DNA from 4 places in the Pantoea sp. App145 genome. Region 4 is predicted to be linked to each of the others. Evidence: predicted binding sites of a transcription regulator. Region 4 holds the regulator's gene; each other region holds the start of a gene.

The links. Region 4 encodes sigma-54, which starts transcription at its own class of promoters, with help from an activator protein. Its sites were predicted from a motif close to GTTGGCACANNTTTCGCTNT; they were not measured.
Region 1: RCF31_RS14920 (gamma carbonic anhydrase family protein) is a predicted target of sigma-54. The motif match lies at 5,689-5,708, and genes of this name have one in related genera.
Region 2: glnA (glutamate--ammonia ligase) is a predicted target of sigma-54. The motif match lies at 1,898-1,917, and genes of this name have one in related genera.
Region 3: RCF31_RS08760 (gamma-glutamyltransferase family protein) is a predicted target of sigma-54. The motif match lies at 2,643-2,662, and genes of this name have one in related genera.

The regions. Positions count from the first base shown of each region.
Region 1 covers NZ_CP133290.1:3,241,022-3,248,292, reverse strand. Annotated here, with positions in the region: gene RCF31_RS14945 (amino acid ABC transporter ATP-binding protein) at 1-271, shown strand, start outside; rRNA gene rrf (5S ribosomal RNA) at 475-590, opposite strand; rRNA gene RCF31_RS14935 (23S ribosomal RNA) at 697-3,600, opposite strand; tRNA gene RCF31_RS14930 (tRNA-Glu) at 3,816-3,891, opposite strand; rRNA gene RCF31_RS14925 (16S ribosomal RNA) at 3,976-5,517, opposite strand; gene RCF31_RS14920 (gamma carbonic anhydrase family protein) at 5,986-6,540, shown strand; gene RCF31_RS14915 (DUF1488 domain-containing protein) at 6,516-6,764, opposite strand; gene aroE (shikimate dehydrogenase) at 6,761-7,271, opposite strand, start outside.
Region 2 covers NZ_CP133290.1:2,887,690-2,894,960, reverse strand. Annotated here, with positions in the region: gene typA (ribosome-dependent GTPase TypA) at 1-1,625, opposite strand, end outside; gene glnA (glutamate--ammonia ligase) at 2,064-3,473, shown strand; gene glnL (nitrogen regulation protein NR(II)) at 3,735-4,784, shown strand; gene glnG (nitrogen regulation protein NR(I)) at 4,792-6,201, shown strand; gene hemN (oxygen-independent coproporphyrinogen III oxidase) at 6,239-7,271, opposite strand, start outside.
Region 3 covers NZ_CP133290.1:1,893,476-1,900,746, reverse strand. Annotated here, with positions in the region: gene RCF31_RS08770 (AtzE family amidohydrolase) at 1-829, opposite strand, end outside; gene hpxX (oxalurate catabolism protein HpxX) at 826-1,011, opposite strand; gene RCF31_RS08760 (gamma-glutamyltransferase family protein) at 1,023-2,609, opposite strand; gene hpxU (MurR/RpiR family transcriptional regulator HpxU) at 2,732-3,571, shown strand; gene RCF31_RS08750 (transporter substrate-binding domain-containing protein) at 3,764-4,549, shown strand; gene RCF31_RS08745 (amino acid ABC transporter permease) at 4,562-5,230, shown strand; gene RCF31_RS08740 (amino acid ABC transporter permease) at 5,227-5,883, shown strand; gene RCF31_RS08735 (amino acid ABC transporter ATP-binding protein) at 5,864-6,595, shown strand; gene RCF31_RS08730 (pyridoxal-phosphate-dependent aminotransferase family protein) at 6,617-7,271, shown strand, end outside.
Region 4 covers NZ_CP133290.1:2,268,379-2,275,649, reverse strand. Annotated here, with positions in the region: gene arcB (aerobic respiration two-component sensor histidine kinase ArcB) at 1-1,195, shown strand, start outside; gene mtgA (monofunctional biosynthetic peptidoglycan transglycosylase) at 2,082-2,804, shown strand; gene npr (PTS phosphocarrier protein NPr) at 2,810-3,082, opposite strand; gene rapZ (RNase adapter RapZ) at 3,079-3,933, opposite strand; gene ptsN (PTS IIA-like nitrogen regulatory protein PtsN) at 3,986-4,468, opposite strand; gene hpf (ribosome hibernation promoting factor) at 4,642-4,929, opposite strand; gene rpoN (RNA polymerase factor sigma-54) at 4,951-6,384, opposite strand; gene lptB (LPS export ABC transporter ATP-binding protein) at 6,433-7,158, opposite strand; gene lptA (lipopolysaccharide ABC transporter substrate-binding protein LptA) at 7,164-7,271, opposite strand, start outside.

The DNA of each region.
Region 1 (7,271 bases), 970 kb from region 4:
TATGAAACCCAAAATCATGCTGTTTGATGAGCCTACTTCAGCCCTTGACCCTGAAATGGTTAAAGAAGTGCTCGATACCATGATTGGTCTGGCGGAAGATGGCATGACGATGTTGTGTGTAACCCATGAGATGGGCTTTGCGCGCACAGTCGCGGACCGGGTTATCTTTATGGACCGTGGTGAGATCGTGGAACAAGCCCCACCGCAGGAGTTCTTTGCCAATCCGAAGTCAGAACGTACCCGTGCCTTCCTGTCGCAGGTTATTCACTAAGACAGTTCCCTGGCCGGTCCACTGCAATCAACCCTCTGCCCTGGCAGGGGGTTTTTTATGTCTCTGCTTTATTTATCGTGAATGTTTAAGGTCTCGATAGAAACTGCGCGATAAATCGCGCCGCTACGGCACCGTGCTTTTTTCTGATTTTCAGACGTAAAAAAGCCCTGAACTTTCGTTCAGGGCTTCTTCACTTGATTGATGCCTGGCAGTTCCCTACTCTCGCATGGGGAGACCCCACACTACCATCGGCGCTACGGCGTTTCACTTCTGAGTTCGGCATGGGGTCAGGTGGGACCACCGCGCTACAGCCGCCAGGCAAATTCTGTTTATCCGCACCGCCCTCTCAGGCCGCACGAATCTATCCGGATGAACCAAGCTGAAAATCTTCTCTGGTCTCTCAACCAAAACGCCTCTGGCGTTGTAAGGTTAAGCCTCACGGGTCATTAGTACCGGTTAGCTCAATGCATCGCTGCACTTACACATCCGGCCTATCAACGTCGTCGTCTTCAACGTCCCTTCAGGACCCTCAAGGGGTCAGGGAGAACTCATCTCGGGGCAAGTTTCGTGCTTAGATGCTTTCAGCACTTATCTTTTCCGCACTTAGCTACCGGGCAATGCCATTGGCATGACAACCCGAACACCAGTGGTGCGTTCACTCCGGTCCTCTCGTACTAGGAGCAACCCCCCTCAATTCTCCAGCGCCCACGGCAGATAGGGACCGAACTGTCTCACGACGTTCTAAACCCAGCTCGCGTACCACTTTAAACGGCGAACAGCCGTACCCTTGGGACCTACTTCAGCCCCAGGATGTGATGAGCCGACATCGAGGTGCCAAACACCGCCGTCGATATGAACTCTTGGGCGGTATCAGCCTGTTATCCCCGGAGTACCTTTTATCCGTTGAGCGATGGCCCTTCCATTCAGAACCACCGGATCACTATGACCTGCTTTCGCACCTGCTCGAGCCGTCACTCTCGCAGTCAAGCTGGCTTATGCCATTGCACTAACCTCCTGATGTCCGACCAGGATTAGCCAACCTTCGTGCTCCTCCGTTACGCTTTGGGAGGAGACCGCCCCAGTCAAACTACCCACCAGACACTGTCCGCAGCCCGGATTACGGGCCTACGTTAGAACATCAAACATTAAAGGGTGGTATTTCAAGGTCGGCTCCACGCAGACTGGCGTCCACGCTTCAAAGCCTCCCACCTATCCTACACATCAAGGCTCAATGTTCAGTGTCAAGCTATAGTAAAGGTTCACGGGGTCTTTCCGTCTTGCCGCGGGTACACTGCATCTTCACAGCGATTTCAATTTCACTGAGTCTCGGGTGGAGACAGCCTGGCCATCATTACGCCATTCGTGCAGGTCGGAACTTACCCGACAAGGAATTTCGCTACCTTAGGACCGTTATAGTTACGGCCGCCGTTTACCGGGGCTTCGATCAAGAGCTTCTCCTTACGGATAACCCCATCAATTAACCTTCCGGCACCGGGCAGGCGTCACACCGTATACGTCCACTTTCGTGTTTGCACAGTGCTGTGTTTTTAATAAACAGTTGCAGCCAGCTGGTATCTTCGACTGGCTTCAGCTCCGGGAGCAAGTCCCTTCACCTAATGCCAGCGTGCCTTCTCCCGAAGTTACGGCACCATTTTGCCTAGTTCCTTCACCCGAGTTCTCTCAAGCGCCTTGGTATTCTCTACCTGACCACCTGTGTCGGTTTGGGGTACGATTTCGTGTTACCTGGAGCTTAGAGGCTTTTCCTGGAAGCAGGGCATCAGTTACTTCACCACCGTAGTGGCTCGTCATCACGCCTCAGTGTTAAAGAAGACCGGATTTGCCTGGTCTTCACACCTACACGCTTAAACCGGGACAACCGTCGCCCGGATAACCTAGCCTTCTCCGTCCCCCCTTCGCAGTAACACCAAGTACAGGAATATTAACCTGTTTCCCATCGACTACGCTTTTCAGCCTCGCCTTAGGGGTCGACTCACCCTGCCCCGATTAACGTTGGACAGGAACCCTTGGTCTTCCGGCGAGCGGGCTTTTCACCCGCTTTATCGTTACTTATGTCAGCATTCGCACTTCTGATACCTCCAGCAGACCTCACAGTCCACCTTCAGCGGCTTACAGAACGCTCCCCTACCCAACAACACATAGTGTCGCTGCCGCAGCTTCGGTGCATGGTTTAGCCCCGTTACATCTTCCGCGCAGGCCGACTCGACCAGTGAGCTATTACGCTTTCTTTAAATGATGGCTGCTTCTAAGCCAACATCCTGGCTGTCTGTGCCTTCCCACATCGTTTCCCACTTAACCATGACTTTGGGACCTTAGCTGGCGGTCTGGGTTGTTTCCCTCTTCACGACGGACGTTAGCACCCGCCGTGTGTCTCCCGTGATAACATTCTCCGGTATTCGCAGTTTGCATCGGGTTGGTAAGCCGGGATGGCCCCCTAGCCGAAACAGTGCTCTACCCCCGGAGATGAGTTCACGAGGCGCTACCTAAATAGCTTTCGGGGAGAACCAGCTATCTCCCGGTTTGATTGGCCTTTCACCCCCAGCCACAGGTCATCCGCTAATTTTTCAACATTAGTCGGTTCGGTCCTCCAGTTAGTGTTACCCAACCTTCAACCTGCCCATGGCTAGATCACCGGGTTTCGGGTCTATACCCTGCAACTTAACGCCCAATTAAGACTCGGTTTCCCTTCGGCTCCCCTATACGGTTAACCTTGCTACAGAATATAAGTCGCTGACCCATTATACAAAAGGTACGCAGTCACACCCAAAAGGATGCTCCCACTGCTTGTACGTACACGGTTTCAGGTTCTGTTTCACTCCCCTCGCCGGGGTTCTTTTCGCCTTTCCCTCACGGTACTGGTTCACTATCGGTCAGTCAGGAGTATTTAGCCTTGGAGGATGGTCCCCCCATATTCAGACAGGATACCACGTGTCCCGCCCTACTCGTCGGACTCACAGTCCGTGCATTTTCGTGTACGGGGCTGTCACCCTGTATCGCGCGACTTTCCAGACGCTTCCACTAACACACAAACTGATTCAGGTCCTGGGCTGTTCCCCGTTCGCTCGCCGCTACTGGGGGAATCTCGGTTGATTTCTTTTCCTCGGGGTACTTAGATGTTTCAGTTCCCCCGGTTCGCCTCGTTAACCTATGTATTCAGTTAACGATAGTGCACAAGTGCACTGGGTTTCCCCATTCGGACATCGCCGGCTGTTGCGGTTCATATCACCTTGCCGGCGCTTTTCGCAGATTAGCACGTCCTTCATCGCCTCTGACTGCCAGGGCATCCACCGTGTACGCTTAGTCGCTTAACCTCACAACCCACAGGCGTTTTGCAACGCTTATGAATCGTAAGCTTTTGAGAGACTCGAACGCGCCGCTTTCATTTCTTATTACGGAGAAATGAAACAACGCGTCGTTTCAAATTTTCAGCTTGTTCCGGATTGTTAAAGAGCAAATACTTCGCAGCATGCTGAATCAGCATACTCTGAAGTATCTTGGGTAACGCCTTTCACTCATTACCAGCAAGTGGCGTCCCCTAGGGGATTCGAACCCCTGTTACCGCCGTGAAAGGGCGGTGTCCTGGGCCTCTAGACGAAGGGGACACAGGGGTGTCGTCGTCAAGACGGCTTGCTCATGACTTTTATCAGACAATCTGTGTGAGCACTTCGCGGGAAAGTATCTTCAGGTAAGGAGGTGATCCAACCGCAGGTTCCCCTACGGTTACCTTGTTACGACTTCACCCCAGTCATGAATCACAAAGTGGTAAGCGCCCTCCCGAAGGTTAAGCTACCTACTTCTTTTGCAACCCACTCCCATGGTGTGACGGGCGGTGTGTACAAGGCCCGGGAACGTATTCACCGTAGCATTCTGATCTACGATTACTAGCGATTCCGACTTCATGGAGTCGAGTTGCAGACTCCAATCCGGACTACGACGCACTTTATGAGGTCCGCTTGCTCTCGCGAGGTCGCTTCTCTTTGTATGCGCCATTGTAGCACGTGTGTAGCCCTGGCCGTAAGGGCCATGATGACTTGACGTCATCCCCACCTTCCTCCGGTTTATCACCGGCAGTCTCCTTTGAGTTCCCGACCGAATCGCTGGCAACAAAGGATAAGGGTTGCGCTCGTTGCGGGACTTAACCCAACATTTCACAACACGAGCTGACGACAGCCATGCAGCACCTGTCTCACGGTTCCCGAAGGCACTAAGGCATCTCTGCCAAATTCCGTGGATGTCAAGGCCAGGTAAGGTTCTTCGCGTTGCATCGAATTAAACCACATGCTCCACCGCTTGTGCGGGCCCCCGTCAATTCATTTGAGTTTTAACCTTGCGGCCGTACTCCCCAGGCGGTCGACTTAACGCGTTAGCTCCGGAAGCCACGCCTCAAGGGCACAACCTCCAAGTCGACATCGTTTACGGCGTGGACTACCAGGGTATCTAATCCTGTTTGCTCCCCACGCTTTCGCACCTGAGCGTCAGTCTTCGTCCAGGGGGCCGCCTTCGCCACCGGTATTCCTCCAGATCTCTACGCATTTCACCGCTACACCTGGAATTCTACCCCCCTCTACGAGACTCAAGCCTGCCAGTTTCGAATGCAGTTCCCAGGTTAAGCCCGGGGATTTCACATCCGACTTGACAGACCGCCTGCGTGCGCTTTACGCCCAGTAATTCCGATTAACGCTTGCACCCTCCGTATTACCGCGGCTGCTGGCACGGAGTTAGCCGGTGCTTCTTCTGCGGGTAACGTCAATGCATGAAGCTATTCACTTCACACCCTTCCTCCCCGCTGAAAGTACTTTACAACCCGAAGGCCTTCTTCATACACGCGGCATGGCTGCATCAGGCTTGCGCCCATTGTGCAATATTCCCCACTGCTGCCTCCCGTAGGAGTCTGGACCGTGTCTCAGTTCCAGTGTGGCTGGTCATCCTCTCAGACCAGCTAGGGATCGTCGCCTAGGTGAGCCGTTACCCCACCTACTAGCTAATCCCATCTGGGTTCATCCGATGGTGTGAGGCCCGAAGGTCCCCCACTTTGGTCTTGCGACGTTATGCGGTATTAGCTACCGTTTCCAGTAGTTATCCCCCTCCATCGGGCAGATCCCCAGACATTACTCACCCGTCCGCCACTCGTCACCCGGGGAGCAAGCTCCCCTGTGCTACCGTTCGACTTGCATGTGTTAGGCCTGCCGCCAGCGTTCAATCTGAGCCATGATCAAACTCTTCAATTTAAAGTTTGATGCTCAAAGAATTAAACTTCGTAATGAATTACGTGTTCACTCTTGAGACTTGATATTTTTTAAGTCCGTGGACTTTTGATATCAATCCTGCGAGTGCCCACACAGATTGTCTGATAAATTGTTAAAGAGCAGTGCGGGCAGCGGGTTAACCGTCTGTCGCGAGGTGGCGTATATTACGCTTTCCTCCTTCAGAGTCAATCACTTTTTTCAGCGATTTTCTCCGGCGGGATGAATCACTTCGTCCCTTGCTGACCCGTCTGCGTTGCCGCTTTGCCGTGTCAGTGGAGGCGCATTATAGGGATCCGATTTTTTTGCACAACCCCTTTTTTCGATCTTTTGATTCAACTGGTGAGTTTTCATCCTTTCTGCTGGGATCACGAACGATCCGCTCAATAATTAGCTTGTCTGACGCACCGATCGCGCTCAGGCTAGGCATAAATGAGTAAAAGGAGAAAGATCATGTCCACAGCCTTACGTCCCTATAAAAGCAGCTACCCGCAAACTGGTGATCGCGTCATGATCGATAAAAGCAGTGTTGTGGTTGGCGATGTTGTATTAGGAGACGATGTCAGTATCTGGCCACTGGTTGCTATTCGCGGTGACGTGAATCAGGTGATGATTGGCGCACGAACCAATATCCAGGATGGCTGCGTCCTCCATGTGACGCATAAGTCAGCCAGCAATCCGGCGGGTTACCCTCTGGTGATTGGCGAAGATGTTACGGTGGGCCACAAAGCTATGCTGCATGGCTGCACCATTGGCGATCGCGTCCTGGTTGGCATGGGATCGATTCTGCTGGATGGCGTAATAGTAGAAGAGGATGTGATGATTGGTGCAGGTAGCCTCGTCCCCCCCGGCAAGCGTCTGGAAAGTGGCTACCTGTATTTAGGCAGCCCGGTGAAACAAATTCGCCCGCTTAATGAAACCGAGATAGAGGGCCTTCGTTACTCAGCAAACAACTATGTTGGCTGGAAAAATGATTATCTCGCTCAGGAAAGCCAGACCCAGCCCTGATGATCAACTTCATCATTACGGATAAGTTGCTCGGCCTCCTCTTCCAGATCCCAGCGATGAGCGCTAAACAGCGCCATCGCTTCCCCCTCACCGAATCTGTCATGCAATGCCTGAAGAGAGATCGCGCACATCAGCCCCATGCCATTCACCATCGCCGGAAAACACACCGCTTGCCGGTTTTGATCCCAATCTTCCCGATCAGGAAACTGAATCGCCTGATTCACGGCTGCATCGCCTGCTTTAATTGCGCAATGACGGGCGTGATCTCAGGCATCACACCATGCCATAACTGAAAGGCATGCGCTGCCTGCCCCACCAGCATACCCAATCCATCGGCGAGTTGTTGCGCCCCCTGTTGCTGGCACCAAAACAAAAATGGCGTCAGACCCGGCTGGTAAAACATGTCATAACAGCGCGTATGTTGAGAAATCAATGAAATGGGCAGTGGCGGCACATCGCCTTTCACACCGCTGGAAGTGGCATTGATTATCAGATCAAACGACTGGCCGGCCAGAGAAGTAAAACTGCAGGCATGAATGGCCCCACTATGCTGGAAAATATCCGCAAGCAGCTCCGCCTTTTCAACCGTACGATTCGTCACTGTCAGAGCACACCCTAATGAGAGCAGTGGCAAAATCACGCCGCGTGCGGCTCCCCCTGCCCCCACCAGCAATACCCGATCGCCGGGGCGGATCATTTTAAGCCGCTCAAGATCGCTCAGTAAGCCGATG
Region 2 (7,271 bases), 620 kb from region 4:
TTTTTACCGGTCAGGCAGTTTACAGTCAGGTCATTAGAACGGCTGTGAATACCGATGATCTGACCTTCATAAACTTCCGCACCGTGACCCAGGAACAGCTTACCGCGATCCTGCAGACCGAACAGGGCGAAGGCTACCGCTTTACCCTGACCATTGGAGATCAGTACGCCGTTCTGGCGCTGGCCTACTTCACCCGGACGAACGTCGTCGTAGTGGCTGAAGGTGGAGTACAGCAGACCGGTACCTGAAGTCATGGTCATGAATTCGTTACGGAAGCCGATCAGACCACGGCTTGGGATCACGTAGTCAAGACGCACACGGCCTTTACCATCCGGGTCCATGTTTTTCATGTCGCCTTTACGCTCACCCATCGCCATCATCACAGAACCCTGGTGGGTTTCTTCGATGTCCAGGGTCACGTTCTCGAACGGCTCCTGCTTACGGCCTTCGTGCTCACGGAAGATAACTTTCGGACGGGATACCGCCAGTTCGTAACCTTCACGACGCATGTTTTCGATCAGAACTGACAGGTGCAGCTCACCACGACCAGAAACGCGGAATGCATCAGCATCAGCAGTTTCTTCAACACGCAGTGCCACGTTGTGTACCAGCTCTTTGTTCAGACGCTCCAGAATCTGGCGCGAAGTCACGTATTTACCTTCTTTACCGCAGAACGGTGAGGTGTTTACGTTAAAGAACATGGTCACAGTCGGCTCATCCACGCTCAGAGCAGGCAGCGCTTCAACATTCTGCGGATCACAAATGGTGTCAGAAATGTTCAGCTCACCCAGACCGGTGATCGCGATGATATCGCCAGCTTCAGCAAGGTCGCTTTCGATACGTTCCAGACCGAGGTGGCCCAGCACTTTACCGACTTTACCGTTGCGGGTTTTGCCTTCGCTATCGATGATCGTAACCTGCTGGTTCGGCTTCACTTTACCGCGTTTGATGCGGCCGATACCGATAACACCCAGGTAGTTGTTGTAGTCCAGCTGAGAGATCTGCATCTGCAGCGGCGCTTCAACTTCAACCTGCGGCGGAGAAACACGGTCAACGATCGCCTGATACAGCGGGGTCATGTCGTCAGCCATGTCGTTGTGGTCCAGACCCGCGATACCATTCAGCGCTGAAGCATAAATGATCGGGAAGTCCAGCTGTTCGTCAGTCGCATCAAGGTTAACGAACAGGTCAAATACCTGATCCACCACCCAATCCGGACGTGCGCCAGGACGGTCGATTTTGTTAATAACAACAATCGGCTTCAGGCCGTGGGCGAATGCTTTTTTGGTTACGAAGCGAGTTTGCGGCATCGGGCCATCCATCGCATCAACAACCAGCAGCACCGAGTCCACCATGGACATTACGCGCTCAACTTCACCACCGAAGTCGGCGTGTCCCGGGGTATCAACGATGTTGATACGGTAATCATTCCATTTGATGGCGGTGTTTTTTGCGAGGATGGTAATTCCACGCTCTTTCTCCAAATCGTTGGAGTCCATCACACGCTCAGTCGCTTCGGTACGGGCGTCGAAAGTACCGGACTGTTGCAGCAGTTTATCAACCAGGGTGGTCTTACCATGGTCGACGTGCGCGATGATGGCGATGTTACGCAAATTTTCGGTCACAGCTTTGCCTCAGGCATTATAGAAATAACGCGGTATTGTACACGGATTAAGCGGAAGACTGAACATGATCACAGATTTCGCCTAAAGTTTCTTGAAGTGCTGGTTTTTAGCACCAATTGCGGTGCATTAATCTGCACTGCGATGGCATTTTGCACCATTATGGTGCTTAAATTCGCCAGCAAAGCACCATTTAGGTGCACCAAATCCATCCTGGTGCAGCCACCGACTCACTAAAGGGCGCACCACAGCACGATTTTACCTGTAATAAAAAAGTTGGCACAGAATTCGCTTTAGTATTTTCAAGCGAAAACGACAGTTGCACAACGGTTGAAGAGCTTGCCGAGATCTTTGGTTAGGAGATGTCAGAAGCCATGGCACATTCCAGGCAACGAAGTTCTCTCACCACGACGACAATGACAATTTCCAGGAGAGTTGAGTATGTCCGCTGAACACGTTCTCTCGATGATGAACGAGCACGAAGTTAAGTTTGTTGACCTGCGTTTTACCGATACCAAAGGTAAAGAACAGCACGTTACTATCCCTGCTCACCAGGTTAACGCTGACTTCTTCGAAGAAGGCAAAATGTTCGATGGCTCCTCCATCGGTGGCTGGAAAGGCATTAACGAATCAGACATGGTGCTGATGCCGGACGCAACCACTGCCGTTCTGGATCCGTTCTTCGAAGACCCGACGCTGATCATCCGTTGTGACATCCTTGAGCCAGGCACCATGCAGGGCTACGATCGCGACCCGCGTTCAATTGCTAAGCGCGCTGAAGATTTCCTGCGCTCTTCTGGCATCGCTGATACCGTTCTGTTTGGACCTGAGCCGGAATTCTTCCTGTTCGATGACATCCGTTTCGGTTCTTCTACTTCTGGTTCACACGTTGCTATCGACGATATCGAAGCAGCATGGAACACCGGTAAAGAATACGAAGGCGGTAACAAAGGTCACCGTCCGGGTATCAAAGGTGGTTACTTCCCGGTTCCTCCGGTTGACTCAGCTCAGGACATCCGTTCTGCCATGTGTCTGACCATGGAGCAGATGGGTCTGGTGGTTGAAGCACATCACCACGAAGTAGCAACTGCTGGTCAGAACGAAGTGGCTACCCGCTTCAACACCATGACCAAAAAAGCTGACGAAATTCAGATCTACAAATACGTTGTTCACAACGTTGCTCACGCTTACGGCAAAACCGCAACCTTCATGCCGAAGCCAATGTTTGGTGACAACGGTTCAGGTATGCACTGCCACATGTCCCTGTCTAAAGGCGGCGTGAACCTGTTCTCTGGCGACAAATACGGCGGCCTGTCTGAAACTGCTCTGTTCTACATCGGCGGTATCATCAAGCACGCTAAAGCCATCAACGCCCTGGCTAACCCGACCACCAACTCTTATAAGCGTCTGGTCCCAGGCTACGAAGCGCCGGTAATGCTGGCTTACTCTGCCCGTAACCGTTCTGCTTCAATCCGTATCCCGGTTGTTGCCAGCCCGAAAGCTCGTCGTATCGAAGCGCGCTTCCCGGACCCGGCTGCTAACCCGTACCTGGCATTCACCGCACTGCTGATGGCTGGCCTCGACGGCATCATCAACAAGATCCACCCTGGTGATGCGATGGACAAAAACCTGTATGACCTGCCGCCGGAAGAAGAAGCTGAGATTCCAAAAGTGGCTGGTTCACTGGAAGAAGCGCTGAACTGCCTGAACGAAGACCGCGAGTTCCTGACCCGTGGTGGCGTGTTCACTGACGACGCTATCGACGCGTACATCGAACTGCGTAAGTCTGAAAATGACCGCGTTCGCATGACTCCGCACCCGGTAGAGTTTGAGCTGTACTACAGCGTTTAATCCTATGGAATATTCGGCGGATTTCGTGTTGCAGCAAGGCGGCAACTGAAAGAATCCCGGGGAGCTGAGATAGCTCAGTGACCCGGGTGAGTGAGGGCAGCCAACGCGGCTGCGGCACGAAAGACGCAGAAGATTTTTTGTTGCCGTGGAAACTTTCAGCCCATCTTCGGATGGGCTTTTTTCTCCACGAATTCATCGTTCAAATGACGGGTTTTACCACCAAAGGCTATAATGCACTGAATTAGTGCAGAGGAACGCTGTATGGCAACTGGCACGCTGCCCGATGCGGGGCAGATTCTCAATTCCCTGATAAACAGTATTTTGCTGGTCGATAATGAACTGGTAATTCATTACGCCAACCCGGCAGCACAGCAATTACTGGCGCAAAGTTCACGGAAATTATTCGGCACGCCGTTACCTGAATTAACCGGCTATTTTTCGCTGAATATTGAGGTGATGCGCGAGAGTCTTGAGGCTGGCCAGGGCTTTACCGACAGCGAAGTGACCTTAGTGGTAGATGGCCGCGCGCATATTATGTCGCTCACGGCGCAACGTCTGCCCGATGGCTTAATTTTGCTGGAAATGGCGCCGATGGATAATCAGCGCCGTCTCAGCCAGGAACAAATTCAGCATGCTCAGCAGGTCGCCGCCCGCGATTTGGTACGCGGTCTGGCTCATGAAATTAAAAACCCGCTGGGGGGTTTACGTGGTGCTGCACAGTTATTATCGCGCGCCCTGCCCGACCCTTCGCTGAATGAATATACCAAAGTCATTATTGAGCAGGCCGATCGCCTGAGAAATCTGGTCGATCGTTTGCTTGGCCCGCAGCAACCCGGTTTACATGTCACCCAAAGTATTCATCAGGTGGCTGAGCGCGTGGTCAATCTGGTCTCGATGGAGTTGCCGGATAATGTCTCGCTGGTGCGTGATTACGACCCCAGCCTGCCGGAGCTGCCACACGACCCGGATCAAATTGAACAGGTTCTGCTGAATGTAGTACGCAACGCGCTTCAGGCGTTGGGTGAAGAAGGCGGCACGATTATTATCCGCACCCGCACCGCGTTCCAGTTAACGCTGCACGGGGTACGATATCGCCTGGTGGCACGCATCGATATTGAAGATGACGGCCCAGGCATTCCGGCTCAACTGCAGGATACGCTGTTCTATCCGATGGTGAGTGGGCGTGAAGGCGGCACCGGTTTAGGTCTGTCGATTGCGCGCAGTCTGATCGATCAGCATTCAGGAAAAATAGAATTTAACAGTTGGCCTGGTCACACCGAATTCTCGGTTTACCTGCCTATTCGCCAGTGAGGTTTCTATGCAACGAGGGATAGTCTGGATCGTCGATGACGATAGCTCCATCCGCTGGGTGCTTGAACGTGCGCTCACTGGAGCCGGTTTGAGCTGTGCAACTTTTGACAGCGGCAACGAAGTGCTGGAAGCGCTCTCGACCAAAACCCCAGATGTTTTACTGTCAGATATTCGCATGCCGGGCATGGATGGGCTGGCGCTGCTGAAACAAATTAAACAGCGTCACCCGATGTTGCCGGTCATCATTATGACGGCGCATTCGGACCTGGATGCCGCCGTCAGCGCTTACCAGCAGGGTGCATTTGATTACCTGCCGAAGCCATTCGATATTGATGAAGCGGTTGCGCTGGTAGAGCGCGCCATCAGCCATTATCAGGAACAACAGCAGCCGCGCAATCAGCCGGTGAGCGGCCCAACCACCGATATTATCGGTGAGGCCCCGGCCATGCAGGACGTATTCCGCATTATTGGCCGCCTGTCACGTTCCTCCATCAGTGTGCTGATTAATGGTGAGTCGGGTACCGGTAAAGAACTGGTGGCACATGCCCTGCATCGCCACAGCCCGCGCGCTAAAGCCCCCTTTATCGCGTTAAACATGGCGGCTATTCCGAAAGACCTGATTGAGTCAGAGTTGTTTGGCCATGAGAAAGGCGCATTTACCGGGGCCAATCAGATCCGTCAGGGACGTTTTGAGCAGGCCGATGGTGGCACGTTGTTCCTTGACGAGATTGGCGATATGCCACTTGATGTGCAGACTCGTCTGCTGCGCGTGTTAGCCGATGGTCAGTTCTACCGGGTTGGTGGCTACGCGCCGGTGAAAGTGGACGTCCGTATCATTGCGGCAACCCACCAGAACCTGGAAATGCGGGTACAGGAAGGCAAATTCCGTGAAGACCTGTTCCATCGTCTGAACGTGATTCGTGTACATCTGCCGCCACTGCGTGAGCGTCGTGAAGACATTCCGCGCCTGGCACGCTACTTCCTGCAAGTGGCTGCGCGTGAACTGGGTGTGGAAGCGAAGATCCTGCATCCTGAAACCGAAGCAGCGCTGACGCGTCTGCACTGGTCAGGCAACGTGCGTCAGCTGGAAAACACCTGTCGCTGGTTGACGGTGATGGCAGCAGGTCAGGAAGTGTTGATCCAGGATCTGCCCGCAGAGCTGTTTGAATCCAGCGCCCCCGAAAGTCCGGTGCAATCGCTGCCGGATAGCTGGGCCACGCTGCTGGCACAATGGGCAGACCGCGCACTGCGTTCCGGTCATCAAAACCTGCTATCTGAAGCACAGCCGGAAATGGAGCGAACCCTGCTCACCACCGCATTGCGTCATACACAAGGCCATAAACAGGAAGCGGCACGTTTGCTGGGATGGGGACGTAATACCCTGACACGCAAACTGAAAGAACTGGGAATGGAATAAAAGTGTGAAAAAGGGAGCATTTGCTCCCTTTGTTATTTTATATCACGCGTGAAAATTGCTGCTGACGCGCCTTCTGCCGCAGATACACATCAAAGCACATGCAAATATTGCGGATCAGCAGGCGGCCTATACCGGTAACCTGTAAGCCCCCCTCATGCTGCTCCAGCAAACCATCAGCCACCAGCGGTGCCAGTAACCCCAGGTCTTCGGCGAAATAGCGCTTAAACACGATTGGCCACTGAGCCTCAACAGCGGCATAGTCGAGTGCGAAATTGCAAATCAGCGCCTTGATCACATCGCGACGCAGGCAATCATCTTCACTCAAGGTCAGACCACGCCACAACGCATTACCCCGTGTCTCAACGCTGCTATACCAGGTGTTGAGATCTTTATGATTCTGTGCGTAGCTGTCACCGATCATGCTAATCGCCGACACACCAAGCCCCAGCAAATCCGTGTCACCCTGGGTGGTATAGCCCTGAAAATTGCGGTGCAACTCGCCCGCTCGCTGGGCCACCGCCAGCTCGTCGTCCGGACGCGCAAAGTGGTCCATACCGATAAACTGATAACCTTCGCCAGTCAGGGTAGCGATGGTCTGCTGTAAAATTTCCAGTTTTTGCGCTGCGCTGGGCAGTTCATCTTCTTTGATTTTGCGTTGCGCCGCGAACAGCGCGGGCAGATGCGCATAATTAAACACGCTAAGGCGGTCGGGGTTGAGGGCAATGACACGTTGCAGAGTAAAGGCAAAGCTTTCGGGCGTTTGCAGCGGCAAACCGTAGATCAGATCGATGCTGACCGAGCGAAAACCCTGGTCACGCGCACGTTGTACCAATGCGAAGATCATCGCCTCATCCTGCACGCGATTGACCTTCTCCTGTACCGCTTTATTGAAATCCTGTACGCCCATGCTGAGACGGTTGAAACCCAGCGAGCGTAGATGATCGATCATCTCCAGCTCAATTTCTCGCGGATCGACCTCGATCGACATCTCCACGTCATCAGCCAGCGTAAAATGGCTGCGTAACAAGCCCACCAGCCGGCTTACCTGCTGCTGATTAAGGAAGGTCGGC
Region 3 (7,271 bases), 370 kb from region 4:
CATCATCATTGCACCAGGTGGAGAAGAAGCCGCCTAACACGCCACAACGTAACCCTGCCGATCCCTGCGCCAACGTGTCGCTTGCCGTCATCACCGGTTGCGCGGCCTGAAAGGCATCGCTGGCGTCAGCCCCCTGCAAAATGTCATACACCAGGCTGAGATCTTCCACGGAACGCGCGAAGGGGCCGATATGGTCGAGGCTGGCGACAAACGGGTGGCTGCCGCTGCGGGATAAACGGCCAAAGGTAGGCTTCAGGCCGAAAATGCCGCACAGCGAAGCCGGGACGCGAATCGAGCCGTTGGTATCGCTGCCGAGCGAGAAGTGCACCAGCCCGGCCGCGACGGCGGCTGCCGATCCGCCTGAGGAACCACCCGCCACCCGCGTCAGATCGCGCGGGTTGTGGGTGGGGCCATAATGGGTGTTCTCGGTGGTGAAGCCGTAGGCGTAAGCATCCATATTCAGCATCCCGGAAAGCAGCGCCCCTTTCTGGCGCAGCTTGCTCACCGCCCAGGCATCTTCGCGCGCTGCCGGGCGTTCACTGAACAGGCTGGCACCGGCCAGAGTACTGTGACCGGCGACGTCAAACAGGTTCTTCACCGCATAGGGAATGCCCGCCAGCGCCGGTAAGGTTTCCCCGCGCTGGCGTTGTGCATCCAGCTGATCCGCTTCTTTCAGCATGCGCTGACCGGTGACTTCGGTCCAGGCGTTGAGTGCCGGGTTATGCTGTTCAATCGCGCTTAGCGTGTGTTCGGCGATGTCACGCGCACTAATCTCGCCGTTGCTCAGTGCCTGTTGCAGCGCGCTGATTGAGAGGGCCGAAAGTTTCATAGCTTATACACTCCCGCCACTTCCAGACGATCGTCGAGCGGATAAGCCATCAGCGGTTCAGCCATCGCGGCAATGCGGTTAAATTGGGTCAAAAGTTCGGCGCGGCGCGCCTCATCCAGCTCCAGCGCCAGAATCTGTTCCATCTGGGCGATATAGGCGGCCCAGTCCGGTTGTGCACTCATCAGTATTCTCCTTAGAAACCAGCGGCGCTGCCGTTGCTGCGCGGATCAAACGCGCCTTCCAGCATGCCGTTGTTATGGCGAACGATGGCACCAGCATGGCCGACCACCTCGCTAAAATCAGGTAACAGCTCCACTTCATGGCCCAGTGCACGTAGCTGCTGTACCGTTTCCGGTGCCACACGCGCTTCCAGCTTGAGGGAGTCAGAGGATTGGCCCCAGGTGCGGCCCAGCAGCCAGCGCGGCGAGCTCACCGCCTGTTGCAACGGCAATCCCTGGATAACATGGCGGGTAAAAATCGCCGCCTGGGTCTGTGGCTGGCCGTCGCCGCCCATCGAGCCATACACCATGGTGCGGCCATCTTTCAGGCGTGCCGCCGCCGGGTTAAGGGTGTGGAACGGTTGTTTACCGGGAGCCAGCGCCAGCAGGTGGCCGGGCTGCAAACTGAAGGCTGCGCCACGGTTTTGCCAGGTGATACCGGTACCCGGCAGAACCACGCCGCTACCGAATTCGTGATAAATACTCTGGATAAAGGAAACCGCCAGCCCGCTGCTGTCCATCACCCCCATCCACACGGTATCACCCGGGCCTTTGCCGGTGCCCCACGGGGCAGCGCTGGCATCATCAATCTGCGCGGCCAGGCCAGCAAGATGATCGGCATCCAGCAGGCTTTGCACATCAATGTCGATATGGCGCGGATCGGTAATATGTTGATCGCGCAGGGCAAAGGCTTTCTTGGTGGCTTCAACGATGCGATGCACGGTCTGCGTTTCATCGGCATCCGCCATATTGAGCTGGTCGGTAATGCCCAGAATCGCCAGCGACACCAGCCCCTGGGTGGGTGGCGTCATGTTCCAGATATCGCCTTCGCTGTGCGCCAGATGCAACGGCGTGCAGCGGCGTGCCTGCTGGCGTTGCAGATCTTCGAGGGTGACCGGCATGCCGAGTGCCGACATTTCCCGTGCCAGATGATGCGCCAGTTCACCGCGATAAAAACTGTCTAATCCCTGCTCGCACAGCAGGCTGAGGGTATTGGCCAGCGCCGGTTGGGTGAAACGGCTACCTGCCGCAGGCACTTCGCCATCGGGCAAAAAGGTGGCAGCAAACCCCGGCTGATCCTGCAATTCATGGCGTTTAGCGGCGGTTGCGGCGGCCTGCGAGTCTGTGACGGGAATGCCGTCAGCCGCATAGCGGATAGCGTCACGCAGCAGGCGTGGCAGCGGCAATGCTGTGGCTCCCAGCTCGGCTGAATAAGCCAGGGCTTCCTGCCAGCCGCTGACGGTGCCTGCCACGGTGAGCGCCGCTTTCGGTCCGCGATGTGGAATTTTTGTTGCGCCGTGATAAAAATCGAAGTGCGCCAGTGAACCGGCAGCACCGCTGGCATCGATAGCGATGGGATCGCCACCCGGCGGCACAATCAGCCAGAAGCCGTCACCGCCCAGCCCGTTCATATGCGGGTAGACCACGGCGATAGTAGCGGCAGCCGCGACCATGGCTTCAATGGCGTTGCCACCTTCGCGCAGCACCGCTAAGGCGCTTTCGCTGGCGAGATGGTGCGGGGTTACGGCCATGCCTAATGGCGCCATATTGCTCTGTATCATAGTGAACTCATTTTTCGGGTACGTGGGGAAGTTATAGCAAGAGCTGTTCCAGTTTTGGCAGGAAAACCATTGTGGATCGATTTATGCTAGCTTGTGATGAAACGAAAGTTACAGGACGAATGATGAAACAGTTAGATGAACGCCTCCGTAGCCACTATCCGCAACTGTCGCCGCAGGAGCAGCGCATTGCCGATTTTGTCTTTGATCATTTTGACGACCTGATCAGCTATAACAGCGCGGAACTGGCGCGGCTGAGTGGTGTGTCAAAAGCGACGGTGAGCCGCCTGTTCAAGCGCCTTGGCTACGAAAAATACAAAGACATGCGTGATGAGCTGCGCACGCTGCGCCAGAGCGGTATGCCCCTTACGGACAACCGCGATGCAGTGCAGGGCAATACGCTGCTGTCGCGTCATTACAAGCAGGAGATGGCGAACCTGACGCAGTGGGTCAACAGCATTGATCCGCAGCAGTTTGGCGAGGTAATTCAGGCGCTGGCGCAGGCGAAACGGCTGTTTATCGTCGGCATGCGTAATGCCTATCCGGTAGCGCTGCATCTGCGTCAGCAGCTGATGCAGGCGCGTCCTCAGGTCCATGTGCTGCCGCAACCCGGCCAGACGCTGGGTGAGGAGCTGGTGGATATCACCCCGGAAGATGTGGTGGTGGTGATGGCGTTTCGCCGTCGGCCCCGCATCCTCCGCCCGCTGATGCAGCAGCTACAACAAAGTAATATCCCGGTGCTGGCGCTGTGTGAACCGCAGGCGCAGGGCGTGCTCACCCTGGCACGCTGGCAGCTGTGTGCACCGCTCGACAGCGTCTCCGCCTTCGACAGCTATGCCTCCGCCATGAGTCTGGTGAATCTGCTGGCTAATGCCCTGTTGCATGAAATGTTGTCGCAAGGTCGACAGCGTATTCATCAAATCGCCGACCTCTACCAGCATCTGGATGAGCTGGAACACCGTTAAAGGGCACCGTTTTGGTGCTTTGCACCTTTTTTGATCGCTTTAATGTCCCGGCGCTGCGCTGGTTTTTTTCACCCTGATAAAGCTGCAACCCTGATTTTTCGTGGAAGTGTTCTTTTTGTTTCGGTTGGCACATTAGTTGCAGAACGATTCATCAAGAATCTTTTGTTTCACGTAAACTCACCGGGGTGCATAATGAAAAAAGTTTTAATGGCAGTGGCAGGCGCTGCGTTAATGATGGCGCAGGTCGGTAGCGCGATGGCCGATCAGCTGCAGGACATCCAGAAACGCGGTGTTATCCGCATTGCCGTACCGCAGGACTTCCCGCCGTTTGGTTCCGTCGGCACCGATTTACAGCCGCAGGGCTATGACATCGACATGGCGAAGTATCTCGCCAAAGAGATGAAACTGAAGTTGCAGCTGGTGCCTGTCTCCAGTGCTAACCGCGTACCGTATCTGCAAACCGATAAGGTCGATCTGGTGATCTCCAGCATGGGGAAAAATGCCGAACGTGAAAAAGTGATCGACTTTAGCCGTGCTTACGCGCCGTTCTTCCTGGGGGTGTTTGGTCCGAAAGGCGAAGAAATCAAAGATGCAGCGGCCCTGAGCGGTAAATCCATCGGCGTTACCCGTGGTGCAGTCGAGGATATGGTACTGACCGGCATCGCACCGAAAGACGCCGAGGTGAAACGTTACGAAGATAACAACACCACGCTGTCGGCTTATCTGTCTGGTCAGGTGCAGTTTATCGCCACCGGCAACCTGGTCGTGGCGGCGATTGCGCGTCAAAACCCGGCCAAGGCTCCGGTCGCGCAGTTCATGCTGAAAGATTCCCCGTGCTTTATCGGCCTGAAAAAGGACGAGCCTGCGCTGAAAGATAAAGTGAATGCGTTGATCGAGCAGGGCATTAAAGACGGCACCCTGAACAAGTTGTCCGAAGAGTGGCTGAAAGCGCCACTGCCGGCCAACCTCGGCGCATAAGAAGGACAGCCAATGATTGGGCAACTTAACTTTGCTGCGCTCTGGCCGCATTGGCCGGAGCTGCTGGCGGGGCTGTGGGTCACCATCCAGCTGACGGTACTGGCGACCGTAGGTGGCGTGTCGCTCGGTATCCTTGGTGCGGCACTGCGCAGCGGCAAACCCAGCTGGCTGAGCCGTATCTGGGGCGTTTATGTCGAGCTGATTCGCAACACCCCGTTTGTAGTGCAGCTGTTTTTTATCGTCTTTGGTTTGCCCAATCTTGGTCTGAAACTGACGGCGGGCGAAGCAGCGCTGCTGGCGATGCTGATTAACCTCGGTGCCTACAGTACCGAGATCATCCGTGCCGGTATTCAGGTGACGCCGAAAGGGCAGTGGGAGGCCGGACGTGTACTTGGCCTGACCCGCAGCCAGACGTTTCTGCGCGTGGTGTTGCCGCCGTCCTTGCAACGCATTTACCCGGCACTGGTCAGCCAGTGCATCATCGTGATGCTGGGATCGTCAGTGGTGTCGCAGGTCTCCTATGAGGAGCTGACCTTCGCCGCCAACCTGATTCAGTCGCGAACCTTTTTGAGTTTTGAAGTCTATCTGGTGACCACGTTGATTTACCTGGCGTTGTCGATTGCCATGCGTCAGCTGCTGCTGGCAGTGGGACGTAAATGGTTTGGAGCACTGCCATCATGACGACCTTTACCGACTGGGACATCCTGCGCAACCTGCTGCTGGCGGCGCGCTGGACGATTTTGCTGTCGCTGGTGGCCTTCTTTGGTGGCACGCTGGTGACCCTGCCGCTGCTGTTTTTGCGCCTGCTACGTAAACCGTGGCTGATGCGGTTGATCCGTGGTTACACCGAATTGTTTCAGGGCACGCCACTGCTGATGCAGCTGTTTCTGGCGTTCTTTGGCGTCGGGTTGTTCGGCATCGACGTTGCCCCCTGGACCGCCGCCTCACTGGCGTTGACGCTCTACACCAGCGCGTTTCTGGTGGATATCTGGCACGGTAGCATCCGTGCGTTACCGAAAGGCCAGTGGGAAGCATCGCGCTGCCTCGGCCTGACTTTCGGCCAGACGTTGTACCGCGTGATTGCTCCGCAGGCGATCCGCATTGCTATCGCGCCGACCGTCGGCTTTGCCGTACAGGTGATTAAAGGCACGGCGCTGGCGTCCATCATCGGTTTTGTCGAGCTGACCAAGGCCGGCACCATTTTGACCAATGTGACTTATCAGCCGTTTAAGGTATTTGGCCTGGTGGCGTTGGGTTACTTCCTGATGTGTTATCCGCTGTCTCGCTACAGCCAGTACCTGGAGAAAAAATTCAATGCCGCTCATCACCATTAATCAGGTACAGAAGTACTACGGCGACAACCATGTGTTGAAAGGGGTCGATCTCGATATCGAAATGGGCGAGGTGATCTCCATCATCGGCCGCAGCGGATCGGGTAAAAGTACCTTGCTGCGCTGTATGAACGGGCTGGAAGGCTATCAGGAAGGCAGCATCAAACTTGGCGGCATGACCATTACCGACCGGGAATCCCAGGCGCGTGACATCAGCCGTTCGGTCGGCATGGTGTTTCAGAGCTTCAACCTGTTCCCGCATATGACGGCGCTGGAAAATGTCATGCTGGCACCGCGTCGCGTGCTGAAAAAGAGCGAGGCGGAGTGCCGGGAACTGGCAAAACAGATGCTGGAAAAAGTTGGCCTCGGTGAGCGCCTCGACTATTACCCGGCCAATCTTTCGGGCGGTCAGCAGCAGCGCGTGGCGATTGCCCGTGCGCTGGCGATGCAGCCCAAAGTATTACTTTGTGACGAGATCACCTCGGCGCTTGACCCTGAGCTGGTAGGCGAAGTGCTGAAGGTGCTGGAGCAACTGGCGGCTGAGGGTATGACGCTGATTCTCGTGACACATGAAATGAACTTCGCCCGCGACGTGGGCGATCGTGTGGTCTTTATGCATCAGGGACGCGTCTGGGAACAGGGTGACAGCAAAACGCTGTTCGCCAATCCGCAAACAGCGGAACTGAAACAATTTATCTCGACGGTTCGTCTCTAAGCCAATAACAAGGAATTCATCATGGACATCGCGCAGTTTCCGCAAATCAATCCACCGCAACGCCTGCTGATGGGGCCGGGGCCGATCAACGCTGATCCGCGCGTACTGCGCGCCATGTCTACACAGCTGATTGGTCAATACGACCCGGCGATGACGAATTATATGAATGAGGTGATGGCGCTGTATCGCGGCGTATTCCGTACCGAAAACCGCTGGACCATGTTGATCGACGGCACCTCACGCGCCGGGATCGAAGCGATTCTGCTGTCGGCGATCCGTCCGGGCGACAAAGTGCTGGTGCCGGTATTCGGTCGTTTTGGTCATCTGCTGTGTGAAATTGCCCGCCGCTGCCGTGCGGAAGTGCACACCATTGAGGTGCCGTGGGGCGAGGTGTTTACGCCGGATCAGATCGAAGATGCCATCAAGCGTATCAAGCCGCGCCTGCTGCTGACTGTGCAGGGTGATACCTCCACCACCATGCTGCAACCGCTGGCTGAGCTGGGTGCCATTTGCCAGAAATATGGCGTGTTGTTCTACACCGATGCCACTGCCTCTCTCGGTGGTAACGCGCTGGAAACCGATGCCTGGGGGCTGGATGCGGTTTCGGCGGGGATGCAGAAATGCCTCGGCGGTCCGTCGGGTACGTCACCCATTACCCTTAGCCCGCAGATGGAAG
Region 4 (7,271 bases):
TGAGCTGCCGCTGCCACACAAAATTTGTGCCGATGGCACGCGCCTGCGACAGATCCTGTGGAACCTGATTGGCAATGCAGTGAAGTTCACCCAGCAGGGCGAAATCGTGGTGCGTGTCGCTTATGGTCAGGATGAAACCCTGCGTTTTGAGGTGGAAGACTCCGGCATGGGTATCCCGCAGGAGGAACAGGACAAAATCTTCGCCATGTATTATCAGGTAAAAGACCAGCATGGTGGCAAACCGGCAACGGGCACCGGTATCGGGCTGGCAGTGTCACGCCGCCTGGCACAGGCGATGGGCGGCGATATCAGCGTGCGTAGCGTGCAGGGGCAGGGTTCCTGCTTCATTGTCGAGATCAAGGCTCCACGCGTCGCGGAAGAGGTTGAGGATGACAACCTTGACGACAGCATGCCGCTGCCCGCGCTGCACGTCCTGTTAGTGGAGGATATTGAGCTGAACGTGATCGTGGCACGTTCGGTGCTGGAGAAACTGGGTTGCAGCGTTGAAGTGGCGATGACCGGTACCGCAGCACTGGAGATGTTCGATCCTGAGGAGTTCGATCTGGTGCTGCTGGATATTCAGCTGCCGGACATGACAGGCCTTGACGTATCGCGCGCCATTCATCAGCGTCATGCGGGTGAGATATTGCCACCGCTGGTGGCACTGACTGCCAACGTGCTGAAAGACAAAAAAGAGTATCTGGATGCGGGCATGGATGAGGTGCTGAGTAAACCGCTGGCGGTACCGGCGCTGACGGCGATGATTAAGAAGTTCTGGGATTATCAACCTGAAGCGGATACGCCGGAGGCAGCCCCTCAGGCCGAGGAGAAAACCCGTGCGCTGCTCGATGTGCCGATGCTGGAGCAATATATCGAGCTGGTGGGGCCAGGATTGATCACCCAGAGTCTGACGATGTTTGAAAAGATGATGCCGGGTTATCTTGATGTGCTGGATTCCAACATGATGGCGCGTGACCAGAAAGGCATTGCGGAAGAAGGGCACAAAATCAAAGGCGCAGCGGGTTCTGTTGGTCTGTTGCATCTGCAAAAGCTGGCGAAACAAATTCAGTCACCGGAGTTACCTGCATGGTGGGATAATGTTCAGGAATGGATTGATGAGTTAAAACAGGAATGGCGACACGACGTGAACGTATTACGTGAGTGGGTAGCCGCGCGGGAAAGTAACAAACCCTAGAAAAAAATGACCCCAGTCGAAACTGGGGTGCGCGAATACTGCGCCAACACCAGGGAAATTGTCGCTGTTGCTATTATTTGAGGTCTATCCTGAGCAACAGCGTGGTATTGGTTAACGCTTCCAAAACACCTTAGCAAATTCGTCATCAGTTGTGACAAGATTCATTAAATTGTGTGATGTTGAGCAGCGTTTAAATACAGAAAACATTAATTTGATGACACAGTCAAGCAAGGAATCAATTTCTTTGCCTCATTGTGTTATTTTTGACCAAATGTTCTATTTTTGCTGCGATCATAACGTGCTGAAGCGGCAGAAAAACCCGACAAGCGCAGCGAAAGCCAGCTGGTGGCAAAATTTTTGTTTTTTTTCAGGTTAACTGACTGAAAAATGGTGCGAATATGGGAAGAGTGCCCAGGTTATCCAAAACGTTTTGGAAACCGTCGACAGAAAGTTCCGGTTTATGGTTTTAACCCTGTATGTAAACCAAATGTCATATAAAATGCTTTACCACAAATGGCGGAAGTCACAGAGTATCTGCTGCGAAATTACACATTTTTTTCATCATGCTTTCGTTAATCAATGAACATGCTCAAACGCTGAGAAGGCTTAATGTTAAGTACAGTGAATCATTTGGCGTGACTCATATCACATTCGGTTAATTGTCCATAACGAACTCTTCCGATGAGAGTTTGAACATGGAACCGATTCCTTAATAGCGGAAGTGATTGATGTATTTGGCTCTATTAAAGGAACGATGGTTGCGCAGGTAATGACTTTGTTTGATAAATCAACTGGTCACTGAGTAATTTTTAGCACCCGGGTGTCGCTGAGTGTTATCGTGACCGGAGTGATTGATTAATACAGGGAACAGGTAAGAGTAAATTTGATGAGTAAGAATAAAGGGAAACTTCGGCAACGTATTAAAGTGATAATGGCAAAATTCCTGCTCGCCTGGTTGGGTATTTGGCTGGCGGCAATTTTGTTGTTTTCTTTTTTGCCGGTACCTTTCTCCGCGGTGATGGTGCAACGACAGGTCGGGGCCTGGCTGAGCGGCAATTTTGATTACGTGGCGCATTCCGATTGGGTCAGTATGGATCAGATCTCTCCGTGGATGGCGCTGGCGGTGATTGCTTCTGAAGATCAAAAATTCCCGGTCCACTGGGGATTTGATGTGCAAGCGATCCAGTCGGTGCTCGATAACGAAGGGGATGAACGCATGCGAGGTGCGTCGACGCTTTCACAGCAGACCGCAAAAAATCTGTTCCTGTGGGATGGGCGCAGTTGGGTGCGAAAAGGTCTGGAAGCCGGGCTGACGGTGGGTATTGAAACCGTATGGACCAAGCGCCGGATTCTGACGGTCTATCTGAATATCGCGGAATTGGGCAATGGGGTATTCGGTGTGGAGGAGGCGTCACAACGTTATTTCCACAAACCCGCCAGCCGTCTGACGATGTCGGAAGCGGCTCTGCTGGCGGCAGTCCTGCCGAATCCGATCCGTTTCCGCGCCGACGCGCCTTCAGGCTATATTCGTCAACGCCAGCAATGGATCATGCGGCAGATGCGCCAGCTGGGTGGGGAAGGTTTTCTGAATCGCTACAAGTTGCACTGAGGCAATTAATCTTCGTCGAAACCCGCTTCAAACAATTCGATCACCGCAGCCAGTGCCTGAGTCTCTTCCGGTCCGCTGGCTTCGATCTCAATATGGCCCCCTTTAGCGGAATCCAGCATCAGCAGTGCGATTACGCTGCTGGCTTCGGCTTCCGTTCCGGCTTCATTGCGTAGTAGTACTTCAGCGTCGAAACTCTGCACCAGCTCAAACAGTTTCATGGCCGGGCGGGCATGCATCCCCAGCTTGTTACGAATCTCAACGGTCTGCTTCACGGTCATGATTTGCGTTTTTCCAGGGTGCGATGACGGGACTGCACATTTTTTCCACGTGAGCGGAAGTAATCGGCCAGCTGTTCGGCAATGTACACCGAACGGTGTTTACCCCCGGTACAGCCAATGGCGACAGTGAGGTAACTGCGATTATTGGTTTCCAGCATCGGCAGCCACAGCTCAAGGTAACTGCGCGTCTGGTAGATAAAGTTATGTACTTCGGTATGTCGATCGAGAAATGCTGCCACCGGACGATCGAGGCCGGTCATCGGACGCAGTTTCGGATCCCAGTGCGGGTTAGGCAGAAAACGCACATCAAAGACATAATCGGCATCGATTGGAATACCATGTTTGAAGCCAAAGGATTCAAACACCATGGTCAGTTCACGTTCGCGTTTACCCAGCAGACGGGTCCGCAGCATCTCGGCTAACTCATGCACCGACATCTCTGAGGTGTCGATAATCAGATCGGCGCGTGAGCGCAGCGGCTCCAGCAGATCGCTTTCCTCATCAATGGCGCTCTCCAGTGACAGGTTTTTACTGGAAAGCGGATGCAGGCGGCGGGTATCGCTGTAGCGACGAATCAGCGTGTTGCGATCGGCATCGAGAAACAAAAGCTGCGGCGCAAAGGACTCCGGCAGATTATTGAGGGCAGTTTCAAAAATCTCCGGCGATTCGGGCATGTTCCGCACGTCAATACTGACGGCGGCTGAGATATTGCGTTCGGTTAACGTATTTGCCAGTTCGGGCAGCAGCACCACTGGCAGATTATCGACACAGTAAAATCCCATGTCCTCAAGCGCACGCAACGCGACTGATTTTCCTGAGCCTGACCGACCGCTAACGATCATCAGCACCATCACATTTCTCCCGTTTTAAACCGGCACCCTGGCCGGTAAAAGTGTCTGTCGCTTAAGGATGGTCGTCCTGCGCTTCTGTGATAATGGCATAGAGTTCTTCATCGCTCTGCGCTGCGCGCAGACGGCGACAGACGGTTTTATCTGCCAGGCGTTTTGCCACCAGCGATAGCGTATGCAGATGGGTTTTACACTGGTCCGCCGGCACCAGCAGCGCAAACAGCAGGTCTACTGGCTGATTGTCGACCGCGTCAAAGGCGATCGGCTGATCGAGGCTGATAAACACACCTACGGCGCGCAGGGTGTCTTCCTCCAGCTTGCCATGCGGAATAGCAATGCCATTGCCAATACCGGTACTGCCCATGCGTTCACGGGTGAGGATTGCTTCGAAAAGCGTCTGGTGAGGCAGATTGAGCTGCTTAGCTGCCAGCTCGCTGATTATTTCCAGCGCACGTTTTTTACTCTGGCAGTGTACGCCGCTGCGGGTGCAGTCCAGCGTGAGGACCGAGCTCAATTCCAGTGTCAGATCGTTGTTCATCATCGTTTCACTTGCGAGTTCACATAGCCGCGAGGATCACCCACTTTAACCCGTTAGCGGGGAAAATGCAGGTTCTCCTGTTGGCGCTTGCGCAGATGACAAAACGGGGCGGTCAGCCCGCCCCATTCTGTGCTCTGAGTGCCGAACCGGTCAGCACTCTGCAAGCGTGAAGGTTAGTGTTTTTTCAGTTTGTCTTTATGTTTAGTCAACTGACGGGAAAGCTTGTCGATCAATCCGTCAATGGCCGCGTACATATCTTCCGCTTCCGATGTCGCGTGCAACTCCCCGCCGTTAACATGCAAGGTTGCATCAGCAATCTGCGTTACCTTCTCCACTTTCAGAACAATATAGACCTGATTGATACGATCAAAATAGTGTTCCAGTTTGGCAAATTTGCTATTTACAAATTCGCGCAGCGGTTCGGTAATCTCTACATTCAGTCCGGTAAGGTTTATCTGCATAGGTCTTCCTTCTCAATACATTCAAACCAGCTGTTTACGCTGATTCGAGGGCGGGATGGACAAAGACTCGCGATACTTAGCAACCGTACGGCGGGCCACCATGATGCCCTGTTCAGATAACATGGAGGTCAGTTTGCTGTCGCTCAAGGGTTTTGCGGGGTTTTCCGCAGAGATCAATTTTTTTACCAGCGCACGTATTGCCGTGGAAGAAGCTTCGCCACCGCCTTCGGTGTTCACATGGCTGGAGAAAAAATACTTCAGTTCAAAGATGCCACGCGGGCTATGTAAATACTTCTGCGTGGTGACGCGCGAAATCGTGGATTCATGCATATCCACGGCTGAGGCGATATCCGCCAGCACCATGGGGCGCATATACTCCTCGCCCTGCTCAAAGAACGCCTGCTGCTGCTCGACAATACAACGTGTTACTTTCAGCAGTGTGTCGTTGCGGCTCTCCAGGCTCTTAATCAGCCATCGGGCTTCCTGTAAGTTACTGCGGATGAACTGGCTATCGCTGTCGTTACGCGCAGCTCCGCCCATCGCGGCATAATGCTGGTTGATTTTCAGACGTGGCACGCTGTCAGCATTCAGTTCGACCGTCCAGCGCGTGCCGATTTTGCGTACCAGCACATCAGGAATGACATATTCTGGTTCGCTGGTATTCACCGACTGGCCCGGACGCGGATCGAGCGACTGAATCAGCAGCATGGCATCTTTCAACACATCTTCTTTCAGACGCGTCACCCGCATCAGACTGCGGAAATCATGATTGGCCAGCAGGTCGAGATGTTCACTGACGATGAGGCGCGCTTCGGCCACCATCGGTATATCACTGGCATATTGTGAAAGCTGGACCAGCAGACAATCACGTAAATCACGTGCACCGACACCGACCGGGTCAAAACGCTGCACGCGTTTCAGTACCGCTTCCACTTCGTCCAGCGTCAGCTCCTCATCGCCAATGCTGTCGCAGATATCCTGCAACGTCACGGTGAGGTAGCCGGTATCGTCAATCGCATCCACAATCGAGGTCGCAATGGCACGGTCAGTATCAGTGAAGGGCGTCAGCTCGACCTGCCACATCAGGTAGTCCTGCAATGACTGCGTCGTCTCCCCTTGGTACACCGGCAATTCATCATCCTGATAATCGGTCCCGGTGCCTGAAGGCGTACCGGCGGTGTAGATCTCATCCCAGGTGGCGTCGAGCGGTAACTCTTCCGGCATATCCTTTTGTTCGAGTGCCTCTCGGGTGTCGAGCGCTTCGCTCTCCTGATATTCGCGTGTGTCTACTTCTTCATGAAGATCTGATTGTTCAAGCAATGGATTGCTTTCCAGCGCCAGTTGTAATTCCTGCTGGAGTTCAAGCGTAGAGAGTTGCAGCAAGCGGATTGCCTGCTGCAGCTGGGGTGTCATCGCCAGCTGTTGGCTGAGCCTGAGTTGCAAACCTTGCTTCATAATCCGGATTGAATTTCCTAAGCAAACGTCGGAGGTTACGACACCTTATCAGAGTCTGAACTCTTCGCCCAAATAAACACGCTTAACCTGCTCATCTGCAAGTATTTCATCGGGGGTGCCGTGGGCAATCAAATGCCCCTGGCTGACGATGTAAGCGCGTTCACAAACGGCAAGGGTTTCGCGCACGTTGTGGTCGGTGATCAACACGCCCAGCCCGCTATCGCGCAGATGCTCAATGATCTTCTTGATATCAATGACGGAAATGGGGTCGACACCCGCAAATGGTTCATCCAGCAGGATGAATTTAGGGTTGGCGGCCAGTGCACGGGCAATCTCCACACGGCGGCGTTCACCACCGGAAAGCGCCTGACCCATGCTGTCACGCAGGTGCTCAATGTGGAACTCTTCCATTAACTCATTGGCACGGTCCTGGCGCTGTTCTTCGCTAAGATCATCACGAACCTGCAATACCGCCATCAGGTTGTCGTAAACGCTCAGGCGACGGAAAATCGATGCTTCCTGCGGCAGATAACCAATGCCACGGCGCGCACGCGCATGCAGTGGCAGGATACTGATGTCTTCATCATCAATGACGATGCGACCGGCATCACGCGGCACAATACCTACCACCATGTAGAAGGTGGTGGTTTTACCGGCCCCGTTGGGACCCAGCAGGCCGACGATTTCGCCGGATTTCACCTGCAGGCTAACGTCTTCTACCACGCGGCGGCCTTTATAGGCTTTCGCCAGGTTTTCAGCGATCAGTGTGGCCATAGAAATTAGTTACTCTTCTTTTGGCTCTGGGATGAACCGTTTTTGTCCTGCAACTGCGACGGCACCAGTACGGTGGTCACGCGTTTGCTCTGGCCCTGACTGAAGGCCTGCAT